One region of the Pseudoclavibacter sp. Marseille-Q434 genome, then DNA from elsewhere that is predicted to be linked to it. Evidence: predicted binding sites of a transcription regulator. Region 1 holds the regulator's gene; each other region holds the start of a gene.
What was found. The regulator HrcA, encoded in region 1, represses chaperone genes, less so after heat shock. The targets are predictions, from matches to a motif close to TTNGCACTCGNNNNNNNCGAGTGCNAA.

Region 1 (5,602 bases):
ACCGTGAGGACTCCGCCGCGGCCCAGTACGAGCCCCGTGCGCGCGAGCACCACCCTGGTGCCCTCCGGCGCCGTCTGCGCCGCTCGCTCCCACCGGTCGACGACGCGGGGCAGGAACTCGTCGGTCTCCGGAAGCAGGGAGTCCTCGTCGAGGACCTGACCTGGCCGGTCGCCGTACGCGCCGGACGCCGAGCCATTGATGAGCAGGGTCGGCGGGTTCGCCGACGCGGCCATCGCACCAGTGATCGTGAGCGTGGCATTCACGCGCGACCGGAGGATCTCCTTCTTCACGTTGTAGGTCCACGGGAGCTTGCTGAGCGGTGACCCCGAGAGATTCACCACCGCGTCCACCCCGTCGAGCACCCTCGCGTCGAGGGTGCGCTGCGCGGGGTTCCACCGGAACTCGGTGCTGTCCTTCGGCTCGCGCCTGACGAGCCGCGTGACACGGTGGCCGTGCGCGTGGAGTTCCTCGATCAGGCTGTGGCCGATCATGCCGGATGCCCCGGAGACGAGAACGTGCTTATGGGAGGTCGCCTGGCTGCTCATGACTGAGACGGTAGTCCCCTCAGTTGGGCGGGAGCGCAACGCACGGTGGGGCTCGGGTGATGTGGCGACAGAAACCGCCTAGGCTGTCCGGGTGCATCACGAGACTCGCGCCCCGAGCTGGGCCAAGCTGAACGGCCATCTTGGCGCCTAGCGCCCTGCCTCTTGGCGAGCCTGTCCCGCCGAGCGGCGAGCTCCCGGCTCAGGCTCTCATCGGCGCCGAAGCACGCGACTTCGGCGTGTACATCCACGTTCCCTTCTGCCGTGTCAGGTGCGGGTACTGCGACTTCAACACGTACACGGCCGAGGAGCTCGGCGGGGTGTCTCGCTCGAGCTACGCGGGTGAGGTCGAGAAGGAGATGGCGATCGCGGAGCGCGTTCTCACAGGATCGCCCCGCCAGGTCTCGACCGTCTTCTTCGGCGGTGGGACGCCGACCCTCCTGCCGGTCAGCGACCTCGCGGCGATGCTCGATGGCGTTCGGAGCCGCTGGGGCCTCGCCCCTGACGCCGAGGTGACGGTCGAGGCGAACCCGGACTCCGTCGGCGAACGTGAACTCGCGCAGCTGCGCGAGGCCGGCGTGACCCGCGTGAGCTTCGGGATGCAGTCGGCGGTCCCGCATGTGCTGGCCGTGCTCGAGCGCACGCACGACCCCGCCCGCATCCCGATCGTGGTCGCTGCCGCCAAGAGGGTTGGGCTCGAGCCGAGTCTCGATCTCATCTACGGCACGCCAGGGGAGTCGCTCGAGGACTGGCGCCGTTCGCTCGACATGGCCCTCGAGCAGGAGCCGCTCCACGTGAGCGCGTACGCCCTCATCATCGAGGACGGCACGAAGCTCGCCAGGCAGATTCGCCGCGGTGAGGTGCCCGCCGTCGACGACGACCTGCAAGCGGACATGTACGAGCTCGCGGAGGAGCGCTTGGCTTCGGCCGGCTTCGAGTGGTACGAGGTCAGCAACTGGTCGCTGCGAGGCGAGCATCCGTCGCGCCACAACCTGTCCTACTGGCGCGACGCCGACTGGTGGGGCTTCGGACCGGGAGCGCACAGCCATGTCGGCGGAGTGCGCTGGTGGAACGCGAAGCACCCGAGCGCGTACGCGTCGAGGCTCGCCGACGGCATCACCCCGGCCATGGGGCGGGAGGTGCTCGACGAGGACACGAAGCGGTTCGAGCGCATCATGCTCGGGTCACGACTCCGCGAAGGGCTCGCGATCTCCGAGCTCGAGGATTCCAGTGTGGTCGCCGAGCTCATCGCCGAGTCGCTCGTCGACGGCAGGGCGGCGCTGCAGGGGAGGCTCGTGCCCACGCTGCGGGGCCGCCTCATGGCGGATGCGATCGTCAGGCGCATCGCCGTCTGAGACGTGCCCTCGTCAGCTGACGAACCGGAAGGTCACCGGGTAGCGGTACGGTCGGCCCTGATTGGCCTGCACTGCACCGAGGATCGCGTACACGACGACGGCGACCCAGAGCAGCGGGTACAGCAGTGGCACGAGCAGTGCCAACGGTCCGCCGAACAGGGACAGCAGCGAGATGACCCCGATGCCGACGTAGATGATCGCGACGGTGATGCCGAAGTTGAGGGCTTCACGGCCCTCGCTGTTGGCGAGTGGGCCGCGTCGCCTCGTCACGAGCCAGAGGATCAGTGGGCCGACAGCGGGCGCGACGATGTTGAGCAGGTGATCGAACGTCGCGACGAGGCGGTCCCCGTCCGCCGTCAGCGGCGGTTCCGAGCTCGTGGCACCGCTCGAGTGCGGCCCGGCCTGCTGCTGGCCGTACTGCGGCTGACTGTACTGGGGCTGCTGTCCGTATGGCGCCTGCTGTCCGAATGGGGGCTGCTGCCCGTATGGGGGCTGCTGCCCGTACGGGCCGGGCTGGCTGTACGGCTGGTGCTGAGCAGGATCCTCATTCCCAGACTGCGGGTTCGGTGCGTTGTGATCGGACATGGGATTCCTCTCGACGGTTTTCACCCAGGCTATTTCGGTTGCTCGGTGACGGCCTGGGCATTCTGCCCCTGCCGTCGACCGAACGCGGTAGGATTGGCAGTCTCTGACTGGGAGTGCCAGATGGGCGCCCCGTCGAGGGCCAGCGGTCGGAAGCGGAAGGGGCATCGTGGTTTCGGACAGAAGCATGCAGGTGCTCCGAGTCATCGTCACCGACTACGTGACGAGCCGAGAGCCCGTCGGCTCGAAGTCGATCGCCGACCGTCACGACTTCGGCGTCTCAGCCGCGACCATCCGCAACGACATGGCGCAGCTCGAGGACGCGGAGCTCATCGTCGCCCCGCACACGTCCTCCGGGCGCATCCCGACGGACAAGGGCTACCGGCTCTTCGTCGACCGGCTTGCCGAGTTCCGACCGCTCTCGGGTGCGCAGCGACGCGCGATCGAGACCTTCATCGAGGGCAGCGAGGACGTCGACGAGGTGCTCGGGCGTTCGGTGCGCCTGCTCGCCCAGCTGACGAACTCCGTGGCGATCGCGCAGTACCCGTCGCTCGCGAACGCGTCGATCCAGCACGTCGAGTTCGTGCTGCTCTCGAGCAGGCGGGTGCTCACCGTCCTCATCACCGACTCTGGCCGCGTCGAGCAGCGCATCGGGCATCTCGGGGCTGAGGTGAGTGTCGAGCAGCTTCACGTGCTCCGCGATCGCCTCGCGGGTCGCCTCGTCGGCCGGACCGTCGCGCACGCATCCACTGAGCTGAGGGACGTGAGCGGCATCATGGGGGAGCAGGACGCGGAGCTCTTCGCGCCCGTCGTGGCCAACCTGCTCGAGCTCGTGCTCGCGCATCGCCAAGAGCGCCTCGTCATGGCAGGGACCGCCAACCTCGCCCGAACGGAACGCGACTTCCCCTCGAGCATCCTCCCGGTGCTCGAGGCGATCGAGGAGCAGGTCGTGCTGCTGCGCCTGCTCGACGAGCTCCACTCCAGCACCGAGGCCTACTCGGTCAGCATCGGCCAGGAGAACGTCGACCTCGGCCTCGGCGAGACGGCCATCCTGACCAGCGGATATCGCAGCTCTGGCAGCGATGCGCGCCTCGGGGTGGTGGGACCGACGAGAATGGACTACCCGCGGAATATCCAGGCCGTGCGGGTCGTTGCGAGTTACCTGTCACGGGTGCTCGACGAAAGACACCTGGACGCCTGACCGACACCGACCGGCTCGCCGGCGGTTGCACCCGGTGCCTGACAACACAGGCACACATTCACAGATGCAAAGAAGGAGTCGCCACTCTTGGCAGACCACTACGACGTGCTCGGCGTGAGCCGCGAGGCGTCCCAGGACGAGATCAAGAAGGCCTACCGCAAGCTGGCCCGCCAGCTGCACCCGGACGTCAACCCGTCCGCGGACGCCGCGGAGCGCTTCAAGTCCGTCACGCACGCCTACGACACGCTCAGCGACACCGAGCGACGCAGACAGTACGACCAGGGCGGACCGGACGGGCAGTCCTTCGGTGGCTTCGGGGACATCTTCGAGACCTTCTTCGGGCAGCAGGGTTCCCGGGGTCCGCGGTCGCGGGCAGAGCGTGGTCAGGATGCGCTGGTTCGCGTCGAGCTGGACCTCGACGAGGTCATGTTCGGCACGCACCGCGACCTCGAGGTCACCACTGCGGTCGCCTGCGAGAACTGCCAGGGAACGTGCTGCGCTCCGGGCACCTCGCCGACGACGTGCTCGGCATGCGGGGGAGCCGGTTCGGTCCAGCGCCAGGTGCGCTCCATCCTGGGCATGGTCGTCACGAACCAGCCGTGCGCGCAGTGCCGCGGCTACGGAACCGTCATCGAGCACCCGTGCGAGACGTGCCATGGCCAGGGACGCGTGCGCGCCAACGTGAGCATTCCCGTCGACATCCCCTCCGGCGTCGACTCCGGCTTGCGCATCCACCTTCCCGGCCGAGGCGAAGCCGGCCCGGCTGGCGGAGCGAACGGCGACCTCTACCTGGAGATCCGGGTCCGACCGCACGAGGTCTTCTCTCGTGACGGCGACGACCTGCAGTGCGTCATCGAGGTGTCGATGGCTGACGCGATCCTCGGCACCTCGACCACGGTCGGCGCCCTTGACGGCGATGTCGACCTGCAGATCCCGGCCGGCGTTCAGTCGGGCGAGGTCCTCACCGTTCGCGGTCGTGGGATCACGCGTCTGCGCTCGACGCACCGAGGCGACCTCGACATCGCGGTGCAGGTCGTGACGCCCGCGAAGCTCGACGGGAAGTCGCGCAAGCTGATCGAGGAGTTCGCGACCCGTCATCGTCACGAGGCACCGCGCCTCGCGCGCGAGAAGCAGGGGATGTTCTCGAAGCTCCGCGACCGATTCGGCCGCTGACATGGCCTGGCTCTACCTCGTTGAGGACCTCGACGAGGCGCTTCGTGCGGGCGACGTCACGCAGGTCCGCGGGGCGGAGGCCAAGCACATGGGCGTCGCGCGCATGCGCGTGGGCGAGCACCTGCAGCTCGGCAACGGGCGCGGCTTCGTCGTCGACGGCGAGCTCGCCGCACTCGAACGCGACCTGGCGGTCGTGAACGTCCTCCGGGCCAGCCGGGTTCCAGAGCCCGAGCCCCGAGTCGTCGTCGTGCAGGCGCTGGCGAAAGCCGGACGGGACGATCTCGCGGTTCAGGTGGCCACAGAGCTCGGCGCCGCGGCCTTCGTCCCCTGGCAGGCGAAGCGCAGCGTGAGTCGCTGGGACCAGAAGGCGGAGAAGGGCCGAGAGCGCTGGGCCGCCGTCGCCAGGGAGGCCAGCAAGCAGAGCCTGTCGCCGTGGGTTCCCGACGTCGCTGCTCTGCACTCGACGGCACAGGTCGCTGGGCTCGCCGCGGAAGGTCCGCTGCTGGTGCTCGACCCTCTCGGCGACATCTCGCTGAGAGACGCGCTCGAGGAGCGTCCAACCGCGGGTCTGGGGCGGCTGACGCTCGTCGTCGGCCCTGAAGGCGGGATCGACAGCAGCGAGTTCGAGACGTTCGAGGCTGCCGGCGGTCGCCGCGTGCATCTCGGCGCCTCCGTCCTGCGGACCTCGAGTGCGGCTCCAGCCGCCATCGCCGCGATCCTCGCCCTGAGCGGCTCGTGGGACTCGCGGC
Region 2 (5,602 bases), on a different contig from region 1:
TGCCTCGAACTGACGTGACGGACACTTCCTTTGGGTCCGACGGGCACCAGTTTGAAGTCACCGCAATGTTTTTGTCAAGCAGTGAAACAAATTAGGTTCGCGAGGTGAGCAACCTCCGGATGGCCACGACGGCGGCACCCTGCGCGTAGCTGTCGAAGTGGAAGTCAGGGCGCTCGATCCTGACCTGCGAGAAGTCGACCTGCTCCAGGTACTCCGTCGCGGCCGAGACGAAATCATCCGGCGCGAGGTCGAGCATGTGGCGCCCCTCGCCCATGATCGCGACGATCTCCGGATCGACGGTGTTCACGGATTCGGCGACGGCGACACCGAGCGCGAACGACGCGCTGCGGAAGGCCGAGAGCGCCCGCTCGTCACCCGCCCGAGCGCGCTGCAGGGCAAGCTCGTACTGCCCAGGATCGACGCCGGCGTTGGCCTCGATAGCAGGCATGGTCACGAAGCTGTGGATGCAGTTCTGGTGCCCCTTGGCACACGTCACACCGCTGCCCGGCATCCGACTGTGGCCGATGCGACCGGCACGGCCGTGGGCACCAGGCGCCGCGTCGTTCGCGACGACGAGCCCGCTTCCGATGCCTGCGCCGAGGCCGTAGACGACGAGCGATCGATGCGCTCCGAGGCCGCCGAACCAATGGAGGGAGGCCGCGAGCGCGTGCACGTCGTTCGACATGGACGTCGGCAGGCCCGTGGCCTCCGCGACCAGGCGAGACAGCGCGATCCCGTCCCAGCCGAGGAAGTTCGAGCGGTGCAGCACCTCGACGCCGCCCACGTTCGAGACATCGCCCGCCACGCCGATGCCGATCGCCGCGACGAGCGGGAAGCCGACGGACACGTCCGCGACCAGCCCGGCGACGAGCGCGACCACCGCATCCACCGACCGATTCGGAAGCGGAGCAGACACCTTCGCGACGACCTGCGCCGTGAGGTCGGTGATCACGACGTACGCGGCCTCACCCGTGAGCTTCACGCCGACGAAGTGGGCACGCTCCGGACGCAGGAACAGGCTCTCGGAGGGGCGCCCGCGGTGGCCGGAGGGCTGCAGCTCCCCCTCGCCGAGCAGGCCCGTCTCGATCAGGTCCCTGGCGATGCGGGTCAGGCTCGTGCGCGAGAGGCCCGCCGCCTCGGCAAGCCGGGCACGCGACCTTGGACCGCCGAGGAGGAGCTCGAGCAGGATGACCCCCTGCGTCTCACCGAGCTCGGGCCACGACTCGAATGAGGCGGGTAGCGCGTCGTTCATTGCGCGAGCTTAGCCCCGCGCCGAGCCCGGCTCGCACTCGAGACACCCTCGGGACGCTCCGAGGGTGGCGATCTCGGCCGCGAACATATATGTTGGCGACGGCAACAATTTTGTTCAACGTCGAACCAGGAGGACCATGTCCACGCCAGCCCCCACCCCCGCAGACAAGTTCTCGTTCGGTCTGTGGACCGTCGGCTACAACGGCACCGACCCGTTCGGCGGCCCGACGCGCGCCGACCTCGACGTCGTGCACGTCGTCGAGAAGCTCGCCGAGGCCGGCGCCTACGGACTCACGTTCCACGACGACGACCTCTTCCCGTTCGGATCCACCGACGAGGTGCGCGACTCCCAGATCTCTCGCCTGCGCGGCGCCCTGGATGCGACGGGCCTCGTCGTTCCCATGGTCACCACGAACCTCTTCTCCGCCCCCGTCTTCAAGGACGGCGGCTTCACGTCGAACGACCGCGACGTGCGCCGCTTCGCGCTGCGCAAGGTGCTCCGCAACCTCGACCTCGCCGCCTCGCTCGGCGCCGAGACGTTCGTCATGTGGGGCGGCCGTGAAGGCGCCGAGTACGACTCCGCGAAGGACATCCGCCAGGCCCTCGAGCGCTACCGCGAGGCCGTCAACCTGCTCGGCGACTACGTCACCGACAAGGGCTACAACATCCGCTTCGCCATCGAGCCGAAGCCGAACGAGCCCCGCGGCGACATCCTCCTCCCCACGGTCGGCCACGCCCTCGCGTTCATCGAGACGCTCGAGCGTCCAGAGCTCGTCGGCGTGAACCCTGAAGTCGGACATGAGCAGATGGCAGGCCTCAACTTCGCCGCCGGCATCGCGCAGGCCCTCTACCAGGGCAAGCTGTTCCACATCGACCTCAACGGCCAGCGCGGCATCAAGTACGACCAGGACCTCGTGTTCGGTCACGGCGACCTGCAGAACGCGTTCGCGCTCGTCGACCTGCTCGAGAACGGCGGCCCCAACGGCGGCCAGACCTACACGGGCCCGCGCCACTTCGACTACAAGCCCTCGCGCACCGAGGACGAAACGGGCGTGTGGGAGTCGGCAGCGGCGAACATGCGCACCTACCTGCTCCTCAAGGAGCGCGCGGCGGCATTCCGCGCCGACCCCGAGGTGCAGGAGGCTCTCGCGGCGTCCCGCGTCGACGAGCTCTCCACCAACACGCTCGGCGAGGGCGAGACGTACGACGACTTCCTCGCCGACCGCTCCGCATACGAGGACTTCGACGCGAACGCCTACTTCAACGGCAAGGGCTTCGGCTTCGTGCGCCTGCAGCAGCTCGCACTCGAGCACCTCATGGGCGCCCGCGGCTAGTCCCGCCCTCGCCCCACGGACTCCCCGTCCCCCTGACAGAGCTGTGGCGGATGCACGCACGTCCAACGACGCGCATGCATCCGCCCCAGCTCTGTCGTGCACCCCACCCCAGCACTACAGAAAGCAGACCACCATGCTCGTCGCCGGCTTCGACTCGAGTACGCAGAGCTGCAAGCTCGTCATCCGGGACGCCGTGACGGGCGAGCTCATCCGCCAGGGTCGCGCGTCGCACGCCCCCGGCACGGAGGTGGACCCGGAGAACTGGTGGGCCGCCGTCCAGGACGCGACCGCAGCGGCTGGCGGGCTCGAGGACGTCGCAGCGCTGTCCGTCGCCGGCCAGCAGCACGGCATGGTCGCGCTCGACGCCGATGGCCACGTCGTGCGCGACGCGCTGCTCTGGAACGACACGCGCAGCGCGGCTGCCGCCCGTGACCTCATCGCGGAGTTCGGGCAGGAGACGCTCGTCGAGCGCACAGGCCTCGTGCCGGTCGCCTCCTTCACCATCACGAAGCTCCGCTGGCTTCGGGATGCCGAGCCACAGAACGCCGCGCGTGTCGCCGCCGTCGCACTCCCCCACGACTGGCTCACGTGGCGGCTCCTCGGCTACGGCCCCGCCGACGAGAGCCCCCTCGGCCCCGACCTGACGAAGCTCACGACCGACCGCTCCGACGCTTCCGGAACCGGCTACTGGTCACCGTTCACCGGCGACTACGACCGCGAGCTGCTCGTCGCGGCGCTCGGCCACGACGTCATCCTCCCGCGCGTGCTCGGCCCGTCCGAGGTCGCCGGCAAGACCCCGGCTGGCGTGCTCGTCGCCGCGGGAGCCGGTGACAACGCGGGTGCCGCGCTCGGTCTCAACGCCCGCGCCGGCGACGTGGTCGTCTCCATCGGCACCTCCGGCACCGTGTTCTCGGTCGCCGAGCGGCCGGTTGTCGACCCGAACGGCGGTCTTGCGGGATTCGCCGACGCGACGGGCGAGTTCCTTCCCCTGTCCGCCACGCTCAACGCGGCGCGCGTCATCGACACGACCGCAACCGTGCTCGGCGTGGACCACGCGGAGTTCGGCCGGCTGGCCGCGTCCGCCCCCGTGGGCTCCGGCGGGCTCGCGTTCGTGCCGTACCTCGACGGCGAACGCACTCCCGACCTGCCGGACGCGACAGCATCCCTGCTCGGCATGACGCGTGGATCCTTCACACGCGAGAACCTCGCCCGCGCCGCGGTCGAGGGCATGCTCGGCAGCCTCGCACAGGCCCTCGATGCGCACCGCGCGCTCGGCGTCGACGCGAAGCGCGTCATGCTCATCGGCGGCGCCGCTCTGAGCGAGGGCGTGCGCGCCGTCGCCCCGACCCTCTTCGAGGTTCCCGTCGAGACCATCGCCCACCTGGAGCCGGCGCCTGATGCGGCGCTTCGAGCCCGGTTCGCGGCGGCCGCGGAGCTCGCGCGGGACTCCGAGGAGTCAGGCAAGGGCCTGCGTTCCGTCTGAGACATCGCGAAGGGGGCAGTGCGAGATCGCACTGCCCCCTTCTGCTGCGTCGCCTGTCGGCTACGCCTGGATGGTCTCGACCTTCGTGCCGGTCTCGATCTCGATCTTGCGCGGCTTCGCGCGCTCGCTGACGGGAACCGTCACGGTCAGCACGCCGTGCTCGTAGCTCGCGGCGATGCGCTCGGTGTCGAGGCCCTGGCCGAGCGTGAACTGGCGCAGGTAGCTGCCGCCGTTGCGCTCACGCACGAGCCACTTGGCACCCTCGGCGTTCACGGTGCTGCGCTCGGCGCGGATCGTGAGCTGCTGGCCGTCGAGGTCGACGTCGATCGAGCTGGGGTCGATGCCGGGCAGGTCGGCGGTGAGGATGTAGTGGTCGGCCTCACGGTAGAGGTCGATGGGCATCGAACGCGGACTGTTCGGTGCTCCCTGGAAAAGTCGTTCCATCTCCTGGAACGGATCGAAGACGCGTGCCATGTCGTTTTCCCTTCCTTGTACGCACCCTCACGATCGTGAGCGACTGCGGTGAACTTGAGTCGACTGGTGTCAACTTCCTTGCTCAGAAAAATTAGCACTCGACCAGGCCGAGTGCCAGAAAGTTTGCTGAAAACCGCGTCAGCCGTGGGCGAACGACCCCCGTCAGTGGAAGCGGTGGTCCTGCACGGTCATGCGCGCGCCGTGCTTCGGGCGCGGGTTGCCAGCCAGCTTGATGAGGCGCACGACCCGCTCGCGATGCCCCCGCCACGGCTCGAGCAGCTCCCGCATGCCGTCGTCGTCGACGTCGCAGCCCGCGAGCGCCCACCCCACCATGTTGGGGATGTGGTAGTCGCTGAAGCTCGGCGCGTCCGGGTCACCGTGTGAGCGCTGCACGGTCTCGTTTGCCGTCCACACGCCGACGCCGACGATCGAGCGGAGGCGGCGCAATGGCTCCTCAGACCCGGTTGGCAGGCTCGCCGTGCGCTCCAGCGCCGACGCGACCGTCGCGGAGCGGATGACCGTACCCGTCCGGGAGTGGTCGACGCCCGCCCGATGCCAGTCCCAGCTCGGGATGCGCCGCCACTGCTCCGGTGTGAGCGGAAGCCGCAGGTGGCGCGGCACGAGGCCGGCCGGGCCGGGCGCGGCACCCGCGTAGTCGCGGTGCAGGATGTCCCACGCTCGATGCGCCTCGAGGCCCGTGATCTTCTGCTCGATGATGGCGGCACTGAGCGCCTCGAACACCGCCCCCGACTTCGGAAGCCGCAGCCCCTCGTTGCGACGCCGCACATCCGCCAGCTCGGGAAGCGCCTCGAGGCGCAGCTCGCTCCAGTCGTCATCGCGACCAAGGAGGACCGGGGCTTCGTCGACCGCGATCTCGGCGGCCTCGCCCCACGACACGATGCGGACCCCGTCCCGCGCCTGCCGGAAGACAGTCGTCGCCCCACCCGCGAACGCGTGCGACGTGCGCCACACGTCCCTCGAGACCGGGTGCATCCAGCAGGTCGGGTCGCGCCTGCCCCGCATGAGCGGCGACAGGGTCTGCACGACATCGACCGGCAGC
Region 3 (5,602 bases), 600 kb from region 1:
GACCGGCACGCCCGCGGGAGTCGCGGCGAGCGACGCCTCGTAGACGGCCGTGATCTGCGGCACGCCGACGCCGGCGACGATGCGCGTGGTGCAGATGGAGCCGGGACCGACACCGACCTTGACCGCGTCAGCACCCGCATCCACGAGTGCCTGCGCGCCCTCGCGCGTCGCGACGTTGCCGCCCACGACCTGCACGTGCCCGATGACCGGGTCGCTCTTGAGGCGCCGGATCATGTCGAGCACGCCCGCGGACTGGCCGTTGGCCGTGTCGACGACGAGCACGTCGACCCCGGCCGCCACGAGGCGCTCGGCGCGCTCCCAGCCGTCGCCGAAGAAGCCGATCGCGGCTCCGACGCGCAGTCGCCCGGCGTCGTCCTTCGTGGCGTTCGGGTACTTGTCGCTCTTGTCGAAGTCCTTCACCGTGATGAGCCCGGCGAGCTTGCCCTCGTCGTCGATGAGCGGGAGCTTCTCGATGCGGTGCTTGCCGAGGAGCTTGTAGGCGTCGTCGCCCGAGATGCCGACGGGCGCCGTCACGAGCCCCTCACCGGTCATGACCTCGTGCACGCGCGTCGAACGTTTCTCGGACTCCGGGACGAAGCGCATGTCGCGGTTCGAGATGATGCCGACGAGCTTGCCGGTGACCTCGTCGACCACGGGGAGGCCGGAGACGCGGTACTGCCCGCAGATCTCGTCGACCTCCGCGACGGTCGCGTTCGGCGTCGTCGTGACCGGGTTCGTGACCATCCCGGACTCGGACCGCTTGACTCGATCGACCATCTCGACCTGGTCGTCGATCGACAGGTTGCGGTGCAGGATGCCCATGCCGCCCTGGCGCGCCATGGCGATCGCCATGCGAGCCTCCGTGACCGTGTCCATCGCCGCCGACACGAGCGGGACGCGCAAGGTGATGCCGCGCGTCAGCTGCGTCGTCGTGTCGACCTCAGACGGGATGACGTCGGTGTGCCCCGGGAGCAGCAGCACATCGTCGTAGGTCAATCCGGTGAAGCCAAAGGGGTCCGACTCGGTCATTACGCTCCAGGAGGTATCTGGGATGCGCCGCTCGGCGGCATCCGCGTGTGTGGGGAAACAGCTCAGTGGTGGTGGAACAGCGCGAACCGCGGACGCATTCCCGGGACGTCCCACTCCGCGGCCCTCGGGCCTCAGCCCCGTGTCGGCGGACCGAGCTGGTCAGCCACCGAGGGAATCCTGGCGCCAAGTCTAGCCGTCCGGACGAGGTCGATCGTGAAGAGGATGAGCGCGACCCAGACGATCGCGAACCCGATCCACCGCTCCAGCGGCATGGGCTCCGAGAAGACCGCGACGGCGAGCACGAACTGCAGGATCGGCGCGATGTACTGCATCAGTCCGAGCTCGATGAGGCGAAGACGTCTGGCCGCCGCGGCGAAGAGGAGCAGCGGCACGCTCGTCACCACGCCGGCGAAGAGGAGGACGCCCGTGTTCACCGCCGACACCGTCCCGAACGTGATCCCTCCGCCGAACAGGATCGTCCAGACGAGGCAGATCGCTCCGATGGGGAGGATCAGGGTCGTCTCGACGGCGAGCCCGCTCAGCGCGTCCGCCTGCACACCGACCCGCTTCTTCACGAGCCCGTACAGTCCAAACGTCATGGCGACGCCGAGGCCGAGCCAGGGGATGCGGCCGTAGCCGAGCGAGATGACGAGGACGGCGACGAGCGAGAGGCCCACCGCAACCCACTGCAGCGGGCGCAGCCTCTCGCGGAGGAAGACGAGACCGAGCGCAACTGACACGATCGGGTTCAGGAAGTAGCCGAGCGCGGCATCCAGCGTGTGCCCGGTTGCGACGGCCTGCACGTAGAAGAGCCAGTTCGCGGAGACCAGGACCCCGGCCACGCCGAGGCCGAGCACGACCCGCTTCTTCGAGATGAGTTCCCGGAACGGACGCCATGCACGCATGACGAGCACGCCGAGCAGGCAGAACACGACACTCAGGATGATGCGCCACGCGATGAGCTCGACAGGTGTCGTCGGAGCGGTCGCCACGACGTAGAGGGGCATGAACCCCCAGAGCGCGTACGCGCTGAACGCCAGCCAGAGGCCGGACCGAGGAGATTCCGTCACCTCGCGATCGTACGCCCGAGCCGGCCTCCGGATGCACGAATGGCGCCCACCCGGAGGTGGACGCCATTGCGAGCCAGTCAGTCCCGAAGGACCTGGCAGTCTCAGTGGAGCTGGAGACTAGACGATCTTCGCGAGGATGTCGCGAGCCGAGAGCACGAGCAGCTCTTCGCCGCCGTACTTGACCTCGGTTCCGCCGTACTTGGAGTAGATGACCTTGTCGCCGACCACGAGGTCGAGCGGCACGCGGTTGCCGTTGTCGTCGATGCGGCCGGGGCCGACTGCGACGACTTCGCCCTCCTGGGGCTTCTCCTTGGCGGTGTCCGGAATCACAAGACCCGAAGCCGTGGTCTGCTCGGCCTCGACCTGCTTGATGACGATGCGATCCTCGAGCGGCTGAATGTTCACCGACACGGTTGACCTCTTTCTCAGCGATAGGAAGTTCAGAATTAGCACCCTCCCCATGAGAGTGCTAACTCCGAGTGTAGGGGCGATCCGGCGAGGGTTGCAACGCGGCGCCGTCTTCGGGCGTACGCCGGTAGCGTAGTGAACGTGCAGCGCGACGAACTCCTGGCCCTCCTCACGCCCGAGGCGATGACGCTGCTCGACGACGCCCCGGCCGTCGCGTCGTCCGCAGACGCGCTCGCGCTCGTGACCAGGCTCCGCGCCGCCGGCGGATCGCCCGCGACCGTCGCCGCCGTGGTGACGCAGGCGAAGCTGCGGCGTCGCGCGCTCGCCAAGTTCGGGCCCTTCGCCGAGCGAATGCTCTTCACCGACGCCGGGTTGCAGCAGGCGACCAGGCTGCAGGTCGCGGCCCACCACGCAGACCGGTTCCGTCAAGCGGGCGCGGTCAGCGTCGCCGACCTGGGCTGCGGCATCGGCGCCGACTCGATGGCGTTCGCCTCGCTCGGGCTCGAGGTGACCGCCTACGACCTCGACGAGGTCACGGCGGCGATCGCGGCGCACAACCTCGCACCGTTCCCCAACGCCGAGGTCAAGCACGGCAGGGCGGAGGAGGTCGACCTCGGCCGCTTCGACGCGCTCTGGTTCGACCCGGCTCGGCGAACGACCAGCGGCGGAAGCACCGCGCGGCACTTCGACCCCTCTGATTGGAGCCCGGCGCTCGACTTCGTGTTCGCGGCTGGCCGCGAGCGCCCTACAGGCGTCAAGCTCGGTCCTGGCATCGACCACTCGTACCTGCCGGCGGATGCCGAGACCCAGTGGGTGTCGTCTGGCGGCGACCTCGTCGAGGCGACGGTGTGGATGCACGACGCGGCGCGCGCGGGCATCCGCCGGTCGGCGATGGTCATCGGCAAGCGGGGGGCGACCGAGCTCACCAGCAGCGAGGACGTGCACGATGCCGAGGTCGGCGAGCTCGGGGCCGTGCTCTACGAACCCGACCCGGCGATCATCCGTGCCCGCCTCATCGGCGACCTCGCGCGGTCGCTCGAGGCCACCATGATCTCCGAGAGCATCGCGTGGATGACGGCGGACACCTTCGCGCCCTCCCCGTTCGCGAGCGCCTTCTCGGTCCGCGAGGTGCTCCCCCTGCATGTGTCATCGCTGAAGAGCGAACTGCGGAAGCGCGATATCGGCGTGCTCGAGATCAAGAAGCGCGGCGTCGACATCGACCCCGCGGAGTTCCGGCGCAGGCTGGCGCTCAAGGGAGCCAGCTCCGCCGTGCTGATCCTCACCAGGATCGGCGACAAGCGAGTCGCGATCCTCGCCGATCGCCTGAGCTGACGGACAGGACCTCAGACGGTCAGGACGACGATGAGCGTCGCGAGGGCGACCAGCACGGCCAGTCCACCGGTGATGAGGCCCACGATCCCGAGCGTGCGCCCGAGGCCCTTGGGCGCACGGAGCCCGGCGATACCGAGCCCGACGGCTCCGAGGCCGAAGACGAGCGAGACGATGTAGGCCCACCCCGGGAGCAGGAGGAGAAGAAGCGAGAGCGCGCCGAGTGCGACCGCGATGATGCCGAGCACGGGCGCTGGCGCCTTCGGCTGCTGCCCGTAGCCCTGTCCACCGAACTGCTGACCGGGCTGCTGGCCGTACTGCGCCTGCTGAGCGGAACCGAACTGTCCCTGCTGCGGCGCGCCGTACTGCGGCTGGCCGTACTGCCCCTGTTGCGCCGGAGCACCGAACTGCGGCTGCCCGTACTGGTCGTGCTGGGGTGCGCCGTAGGCCTGCTGCGCTGGAGCCTGCTGGGCAGACGGCGCCTGCTGCTCGTAGCCCGGGTACCCGGGCTGCTGCTGACCGTAGCCGCCGTCGCCTTGGCCATAGCCTGGCTGCTGACCGTAGCCGCCAGGCTGCTGGCCGAACTGCTGCCCTCCCGGCTGGGCCTGCCCATACTGCTGGGACTGGTCGTATGGTTGCTGGCCATACGGCGCCTGCCCGTTCTGGGGCTGACCATTGTGGGGCTGCCCGCCCTGGTGAGGCTGCTGAGGGTACTGGGGGCCGTTCGGGTCAGACATGGTGTCCTTCTCAGTCGTCGACAAGGCTGCAGGTGCTGTTCAAGCTTAGAGTGCGGGCGGAGACTTCCGCCCGCACTCCTGCCGGTTCTGTCAGCTGGTGATCAGTATCCGTATCCCGACATCTCGTTCAGGAACAGCGCAGCGCCGGCAATAAAAATGATGCCGACGATGGCCGAGATGACGATCGCGGCGATCGAGACCCAGAAGCCCCAGGTGCGGATCGCTCCGGCCTGCGGTTCGCGCTTCTTCGCCATGATCGCGCAGATGAGGCCTGCGACACCGAGCGGGAGCCCGAGGTAGAACTGGCCGAGGAGCCCGAGCAGGACGCCGACTCCACCTAGGGAGAGTCCGACGATGCTGAGCGTGCGCTTCGGCGTCGCCGACTGCGTCGGGTAGCCGGGAGTCGCATAGCCCTGCGTGGCGCCGTAGCCCTGCGGCTGTCCCTGTCCCTGTCCCTGTCCAGGCGCGGACCCGTACGCGGGCGCCTGTCCTGCTGAGGGCGCCTGGGAGTACGGAGCGGCACTGGGCGCGGCAGCTGGTTCGCTCGGCGGCGTGTAGCTCACCGACCCGGAAGCGGCCGACCCGGAAGCGGCCGACCCGGAAGCTGCTGGCGGCGTGTACTGGCTGCCCGCGGCAGAAGGCGGCGTGTAGTCGCCTCCCGAGGACGAAGGCGGCGTGTAGTCGCCTCCCGAGGACGAGGGAGCCGAGGAGTCCGTGCCGGACGCGGCCGGCGGCGTGTAGTCGGTTCCCGAAGCTGCGGGTGCCGAGTAGTCCACGGACTCCGCGGGAGGCGTGTAGGCGGCGGGCGCCTCGTACTGGGGAGGCGTGTTCCCGTCGTCGGGAAGCTTGGGCTTGTCTCCTGGGACCTGGTTGCTGTCGCTCATTGCGGAGCTCCTTCCGGTTCACCGCTCTCGCGGTGTTGTTGGCTGGTGTTCACGTGCGTGGAGCAGGCGAGGGTGCTCTTGCGGGCGTCCGTCAGACCCTAGGTTCCCAGGGTTTGACTGGGAACCGTCACACATGGTGCGGTCG
Region 4 (5,602 bases), 410 kb from region 1:
CCTTCACTGGGTCGAGCACGCCGGCCTCGATGAGGTTGACGTACTCGCCGGTTGCGGCGTTGAGGCCCCAGCCGTCTTCGAGTCCGGCGACCTTCTCGGCCACGACGCCGGGCTCGAGACCAGCGTTCGTTGCGATCTGCTTGAGCGGTGCGAGGATGCCGACCTTGACGATGTTCACGCCGGTCGCCTCGTCGCCCTGGAGGTCGAGCGAGCCGAGCACGCGAGCGCCAGCCTGGATGAGCGCAACGCCACCACCGGCGACGATGCCCTCTTCGACGGCAGCCTTCGCGTTGCGGACGGCGTCCTCGATGCGGTGCTTGCGCTCCTTGAGCTCGACCTCGGTCGCGGCTCCGGCCTTGATGACGGCGACGCCACCGGCGAGCTTCGCGAGGCGCTCCTGGAGCTTCTCGCGGTCGTAGTCGCTGTCGCTGTTCTCGATCTCGGCGCGGATCTGCGCAACGCGGCCGGCGATCTGCTCGGGCGAGCCAGCGCCCTCGACGATCGTGGTCTCGTCCTTGGTGACGACGACCTTGCGGGCGGTTCCGAGGAGGTCGAGCGTCGTGTTCTCGAGCTTGAGGCCGACCTCTTCGCTGATGACCTGACCACCGGTGAGGATGGCGATGTCCTGCAGCTGAGCCTTGCGGCGGTCTCCGAAGCCGGGAGCCTTGACGGCGACCGACTTGAAGATGCCGCGGACCTTGTTGACGATGAGCGTCGCGAGAGCTTCGCCCTCGACGTCCTCGGCGATGATGAGGAGCTGCTTGCCGGCCTGGATGACCTTGTCGACGACAGGCAGGAGGTCCTTGATGTTGGAGATCTTGCCGTTGACGATCAGGATGTACGCGTCTTCGAAGACGGCTTCCTGGCGCTCGGGGTCGGTGACGAAGTACTGCGAGAGGTAGCCCTTGTCGAAGCGCATGCCCTCGGTGAGCTCGAGCGTCGTGCCGAAGGTGTTCGACTCCTCGACGGTGACGACGCCTTCCTTGCCGACCTTGTCGATGGCCTCGGCGATGATCTCGCCGATCTGAGCGTCTGCGGCCGAGATGGACGCGGTGGCAGCGATCTGCTCCTTGGTCTCGACCTCCTTGGCGGAGGAGAGGAGCTCGGCGACGACAGCCTCGACGGCCTTCTCGATGCCGCGCTTGAGCGAGATCGGGTCGGCGCCAGCTGCGACGTTGCGGAGGCCCTCGCGGACGAGTGCCTGAGCGAGGACGGTAGCCGTGGTCGTTCCGTCACCGGCGACGTCGTCGGTCTTCTTCGCGACCTCCTTGACGAGCTCGGCGCCGATCTTCTCGAACGGGTCCTCGAGCTCGATCTCCTTGGCGATGGAGACGCCGTCGTTCGTGATCGTGGGCGCGCCCCACTTCTTCTCGAGCACGACATTGCGGCCACGTGGGCCGAGCGTGACCTTGACCGCGTCGGCGAGCGTGTTCAGTCCACGCTCAAGCCCGCGACGGGCCTCTTCGTCAAAAGCGATGATCTTCGACATATGTGTACTGCGTCCTTTCCGGACGTGGTTCGTGAGGTTCGTGGTTGGCACTCGAACGAGGCGAGTGCAAATCCATATTGGCACTCGACCCTGTCGAGTGCAAGCCACCCCACGCCTTCTCGCTGCGGGCGAACGAGCCGGGCCTGAAGAGACGCCGATGTCCGCCTGAACACGGAACGGCGCCGACCCATGAGGGCCGACGCCGTTCCCAGCCTGCGGTCAGAGCGCGCGCACGGACTCCGCCTGCGGGCCCTTGTCGCCCGCACCGATCTCGAACTCGACCTTCTGGCCCTCTTCGAGGACTCGGTAGCCCTGCATCTCGATGGCCTTGTAGTGCACGAACACATCCTGTGCAGCAGCGCCGTCGAGCGCATCCACAGTGATGAAGCCGTAGCCCTTGTCAGCGTTGAACCACTTCACGGTTCCATTCGCCATGTTTGTCTCCATTGCTCAGTAGTACTCGCAGGCGCCAACCCGCGGAGCCCTGCATGCGTGCGAGGGGGACGAACGATGGTGCCCAGGACTCGAGCAAGATACTAGGTGGCGACCTGTTGAGCGAGGAAGCCCAAAACCGGGATCACGTCACCTGGCGACGTTTTGTCTCCAGATGTTCACACGCACGGAACACACGAGCCGCATTCCCCGGAGAATCCTCGGATCATCCTCCGTGTCGAGCCACCGTGGACGCGCGAATGGCTACCCGGCGAGGTCGAGGCCGACGATGACCACGATCGTGCCTGCTGCGGCGACGTTCGGGTCGAGGACGGCGGTTCCCCCACCGAGCGACTGGACGAGGGCGAGCGCCGCAGCCTCCTGGGAGGCGTCGTTGTAGGAGACGGTCGTCGTCTCGTAGTCGGACGTCGGAGCGTCCGCCGTCTCGGTGACGTTCCAGCCCGCGGCTGCGAGCTCCGTGGTGGTGCCGCCAGCGACGCCCGCCAGCTCGGTTCCGTTGAGAACGCGCACTGAGACGTTCGGGTCGAGCTGCGGCACGACCTCGGCCGGAGCCTCCTCGACCGGCGCCTCCGCCGTCGGAGTCTCACTCGTCTCTGTCTCCGCGGTCGGGCTGAAGGAGACGGCGCCGTTGATGACCTGCATCGCGACGGCGGCAACGGCGACGATCACGACGACGGCGAGCAGACCCCAGAGCCACGAGGCGAGCTTGGCGAGGCGCGTGCGGGGCGCGCGATGCGCTCCGCGGCGGTCAAGCCCTGGTGGGATGTCGTCGAAGCGATCCTTGGGGTAATTCACGTGTCTACCGAATCCGTCCTGAGGTGGGAGAGGCGCTGGACATTCGCTGCTCGCGCCGCAACTGGCGCTCGTCCGCTCGCCGCTCGCGCGCACGCCGCAGGCGGCCGACGAGCATCGGCTGATGGACAAGCGCAGCTGGTGTCTCGATGAGCGTAGCGAGATTTCGGTAGTACTGCGTCGTCGACCAGCCGAAGCGATCCCTGATCGCTGCCGCCTTCGCCGCATTCTGCCTCGGATTCCCGTCTTCGAAATCCAGCAGCGCGCGCTCGAGGTCGCTGAGCTCCACGTCCCGTGCCATGCACGAAGTGTACGAGCAGGGTTCACCGACTGGACTCACGCAACGCGCGTATGCTCGATCCTCCCCGGCCGCTCCCAGCGGTCTCGTCGATTTTCCAGGAGGCACGGTGTCCTACGCCGTCAACAAGCCCGATTCCGAGTGGCGCGCGGAGCTCACGCCGCAGGAGTACCACGTGCTGCGCGAGGCAGGCACGGAGCGGGCCTACACGGGAGAGCTCCTCGAGGAGGGTCGCGCAGGCCTCTACACCTGCCGCGCCTGCGGCTCAGAGCTGTTCAAGGCCGGAACGAAGTTCGACTCCGGATGCGGCTGGCCGAGCTTCTACGAGTCCGTGCGGCCGGACGCGGTCGAGCTGCTCGAGGACCGCTCGCTCGGAATGGTGCGCACCGAGGTGCGCTGCGCCAACTGCGGCTCCCACCTCGGTCACGTCTTCCCTGACGGCTTCGGCACGCCAACGGGCGACCGCTACTGCATGAACTCGCTGTCGCTCTCCTTCACACCCGAGGAAGAGACCTCCGCCGAGTAAGCGCACGGGCATCCATCAACAGCCATGCGGTGCGCGGGGACGTGCACCGCATGACTATGATGGTGCCGCTGCGATTGCAGCAGGCCGACTTAGCTCAGCTGGTAGAGCACCGCTCTTGTAAAGCGGATGTCGCGAGTTCGAACCTCGCAGTCGGCTCCACGATGCGTCTTCCGGCGCACAGCCCTGACACGTCGACACCTCGTGAAAGCGGCCCGAACTATACTCGGCTGGATGCACGAGCACACGACCGCGCAGCGCACCAAGCTCCCGCAGCAGCGCACGGCCGCCAACCGCGGAGTTCTCGGGCTGACGATCGGGGCGGGCCTCGTGCTCACGCTCATCGCGATCCGCACGCTCACGGCGTCGCTCGACGACCAGCCGGCACTCGGGCCGATCACCGACTTCGTCACGCTCTCGCTGAGCGTCGTCATCGAGTCGATGCCGTTCATCATCCTCGGCATCCTGCTCTCGATCGTCGTGCAGCACTGGCTTCCGCCGGGCTTCCTCATGCGCATCCTGCCGCACACGCCGTGGCTTCGGCGTGCCGTCATCTCACTGTTCGGCATCGCGCTGCCCGTCTGCGAGTGCGGCAACGTTCCGCTCGCACGCGGCCTCGTGCTGCGCGGCTTCACGCCCGCCGAGTCGATCACGTTCCTGCTGGCGGCCCCCATCCTGAACCCCATCACGATCGTCACGACGTACCAGGCGTTCGGCTGGGACCACGGCATCCTCGCCGCCCGCATCATCGGGGGCTTCGTCATCGCGAACGTCATCGGGTTCCTCTTCAGCCGCCACCCGAAGCCACAGGACCTGCTCACACCGAGTTTCGCCGCGACGTGCGAGCTGGAGGCGAAACACGGCCACGAGACGGGCTCGAGCGTGCGCGAGCGGTTCCGCGCGAGCGCGTCGATGTTCGGTGCGGAGACCTCGACGATGCTGCCCGCGCTCTTCGTCGGATCGGCCATCGCCGGGGCCATCCAAGTCGGCGTCTCGCGCGACCTGCTCACCACCCTCGGAGAGCATCCGGTGCTCTCCGTGCTCGTGCTCATGACCCTCGGCTTCGTCATCTCGATCTGCGCGAACGTCGACGCGTTCTTCGCGCTCTCGTTCGTCGGCACCTTCATGCCTGGCGGCATCGTCGCCTTCCTCGTGATGGGCCCCATGATCGACGTCAAGATGCTCGCCCTCATGCGCACGACCTACACGAGCGCGGTCCTCGCCCGCATCACCCTCATCGTCGCGCTGTCGGCCTTCACCCTCGGACTCGGAGTGAACCTCATTGCTTGAACGACTGCTCTCCAGGTGGCGCGGAGTCGCCCTCACCCTCATCACCGTCGTCGCGACGGTATGGCTCTCGATGACCGGCGGCCTCTCGCTATACATCCACCCGCGCTACTTCGTCTTCACCTCGATCATGGCGGTCATCGGCGGGATCCTGGCGATCGCCGCGATCGCGGCCACGCCCTCCCGTGACGAGCACGACCACGACCACTCGCATGAGTCGGATGCGCTCGGCACGTCGAGCGCCCGGCGCAACAATCGACGTCCGCGCCTCGGCGCCCGCCAGCGGATCGCTGTCATCGCCTCGACGACGGTCACGCTGGTCGTCGTCGTGACGGCGTTCGTCGCGCTCATCATCGCGCCGCCCGTGACCCTGAGCTCGGCGGCCGTCGAGAACCGCTCGCTGAACGCCAACGCGCAGACCGTGGACTCTCCGATCGACGAAGGCGAGACGCTGCGCGGCCGCGACACCAGCAGCTTCACGGTCAAGGACTGGGCGGCAATGCTCCGGCAGGGCGACGGCGAGCAGCAGGTCCTGGGCGAGCGCGCCAAGCTCGTCGGCTTCGTGACCGTCGATCCGGACGCGCCGGATGCGTTCATCCTCGCCCGCTTCGTCGTGAACTGCTGCGCGATCGACGCCGCGCCTGTCGGCGTCGCCGTGCACCAGCCCGGCTGGCAGGCGAACTACCCGGTCGACACCTGGGTCGAGGTGGACGGCGCGTTCGTCACGAACCCGAGCGCGTCCAGCGCGGAACGGGTGGCG

Region 2: a site for HrcA is predicted at 4,634-4,660, ahead of ACQFZP_RS09980 (Hsp20/alpha crystallin family protein). Genes of this name have one in related genera too.
Region 3: a site for HrcA is predicted at 2,546-2,572, ahead of groES (co-chaperone GroES). Genes of this name have one in related genera too.
Region 4: a site for HrcA is predicted at 1,534-1,560, ahead of groL (chaperonin GroEL). Genes of this name have one in related genera too.

Annotation. Positions count from the first base shown of each region.
Region 1 is NZ_JBNPQH010000001.1:656,684-662,285, forward strand. Features, by position in the region: gene ACQFZP_RS03130 (TIGR01777 family oxidoreductase) at 1-545, opposite strand, end outside; gene hemW (radical SAM family heme chaperone HemW) at 686-1,897, shown strand; gene ACQFZP_RS03140 (DUF4870 domain-containing protein) at 1,910-2,482, opposite strand; gene hrcA (heat-inducible transcriptional repressor HrcA) at 2,649-3,680, shown strand; gene dnaJ (molecular chaperone DnaJ) at 3,768-4,853, shown strand; gene ACQFZP_RS03155 (16S rRNA (uracil(1498)-N(3))-methyltransferase) at 4,855-5,602, shown strand, end outside.
Region 2 is NZ_JBNPQH010000002.1:647,203-652,804, forward strand. Features, by position in the region: gene ACQFZP_RS09965 (ROK family transcriptional regulator) at 92-1,252, opposite strand; gene xylA (xylose isomerase) at 1,389-2,585, shown strand; gene ACQFZP_RS09975 (FGGY family carbohydrate kinase) at 2,719-4,068, shown strand; gene ACQFZP_RS09980 (Hsp20/alpha crystallin family protein) at 4,129-4,542, opposite strand; gene ACQFZP_RS09985 (DNA-3-methyladenine glycosylase family protein) at 4,705-5,602, opposite strand, start outside.
Region 3 is NZ_JBNPQH010000001.1:57,766-63,367, reverse strand. Features, by position in the region: gene guaB (IMP dehydrogenase) at 1-1,029, opposite strand, end outside; gene rarD (EamA family transporter RarD) at 1,161-2,099, opposite strand; gene groES (co-chaperone GroES) at 2,217-2,510, opposite strand; gene ACQFZP_RS00335 (class I SAM-dependent methyltransferase) at 2,649-3,839, shown strand; gene ACQFZP_RS00330 (hypothetical protein) at 3,851-4,573, opposite strand; gene ACQFZP_RS00325 (hypothetical protein) at 4,675-5,457, opposite strand.
Region 4 is NZ_JBNPQH010000001.1:249,709-255,310, reverse strand. Features, by position in the region: gene groL (chaperonin GroEL) at 1-1,489, opposite strand, end outside; gene ACQFZP_RS01265 (cold-shock protein) at 1,709-1,924, opposite strand; gene ACQFZP_RS01260 (LytR C-terminal domain-containing protein) at 2,186-2,737, opposite strand; gene ACQFZP_RS01255 (DUF3263 domain-containing protein) at 2,742-3,035, opposite strand; gene msrB (peptide-methionine (R)-S-oxide reductase MsrB) at 3,142-3,558, shown strand; tRNA gene ACQFZP_RS01245 (tRNA-Thr) at 3,642-3,717, shown strand; gene ACQFZP_RS01240 (permease) at 3,790-4,845, shown strand; gene ACQFZP_RS01235 (TIGR03943 family putative permease subunit) at 4,838-5,602, shown strand, end outside.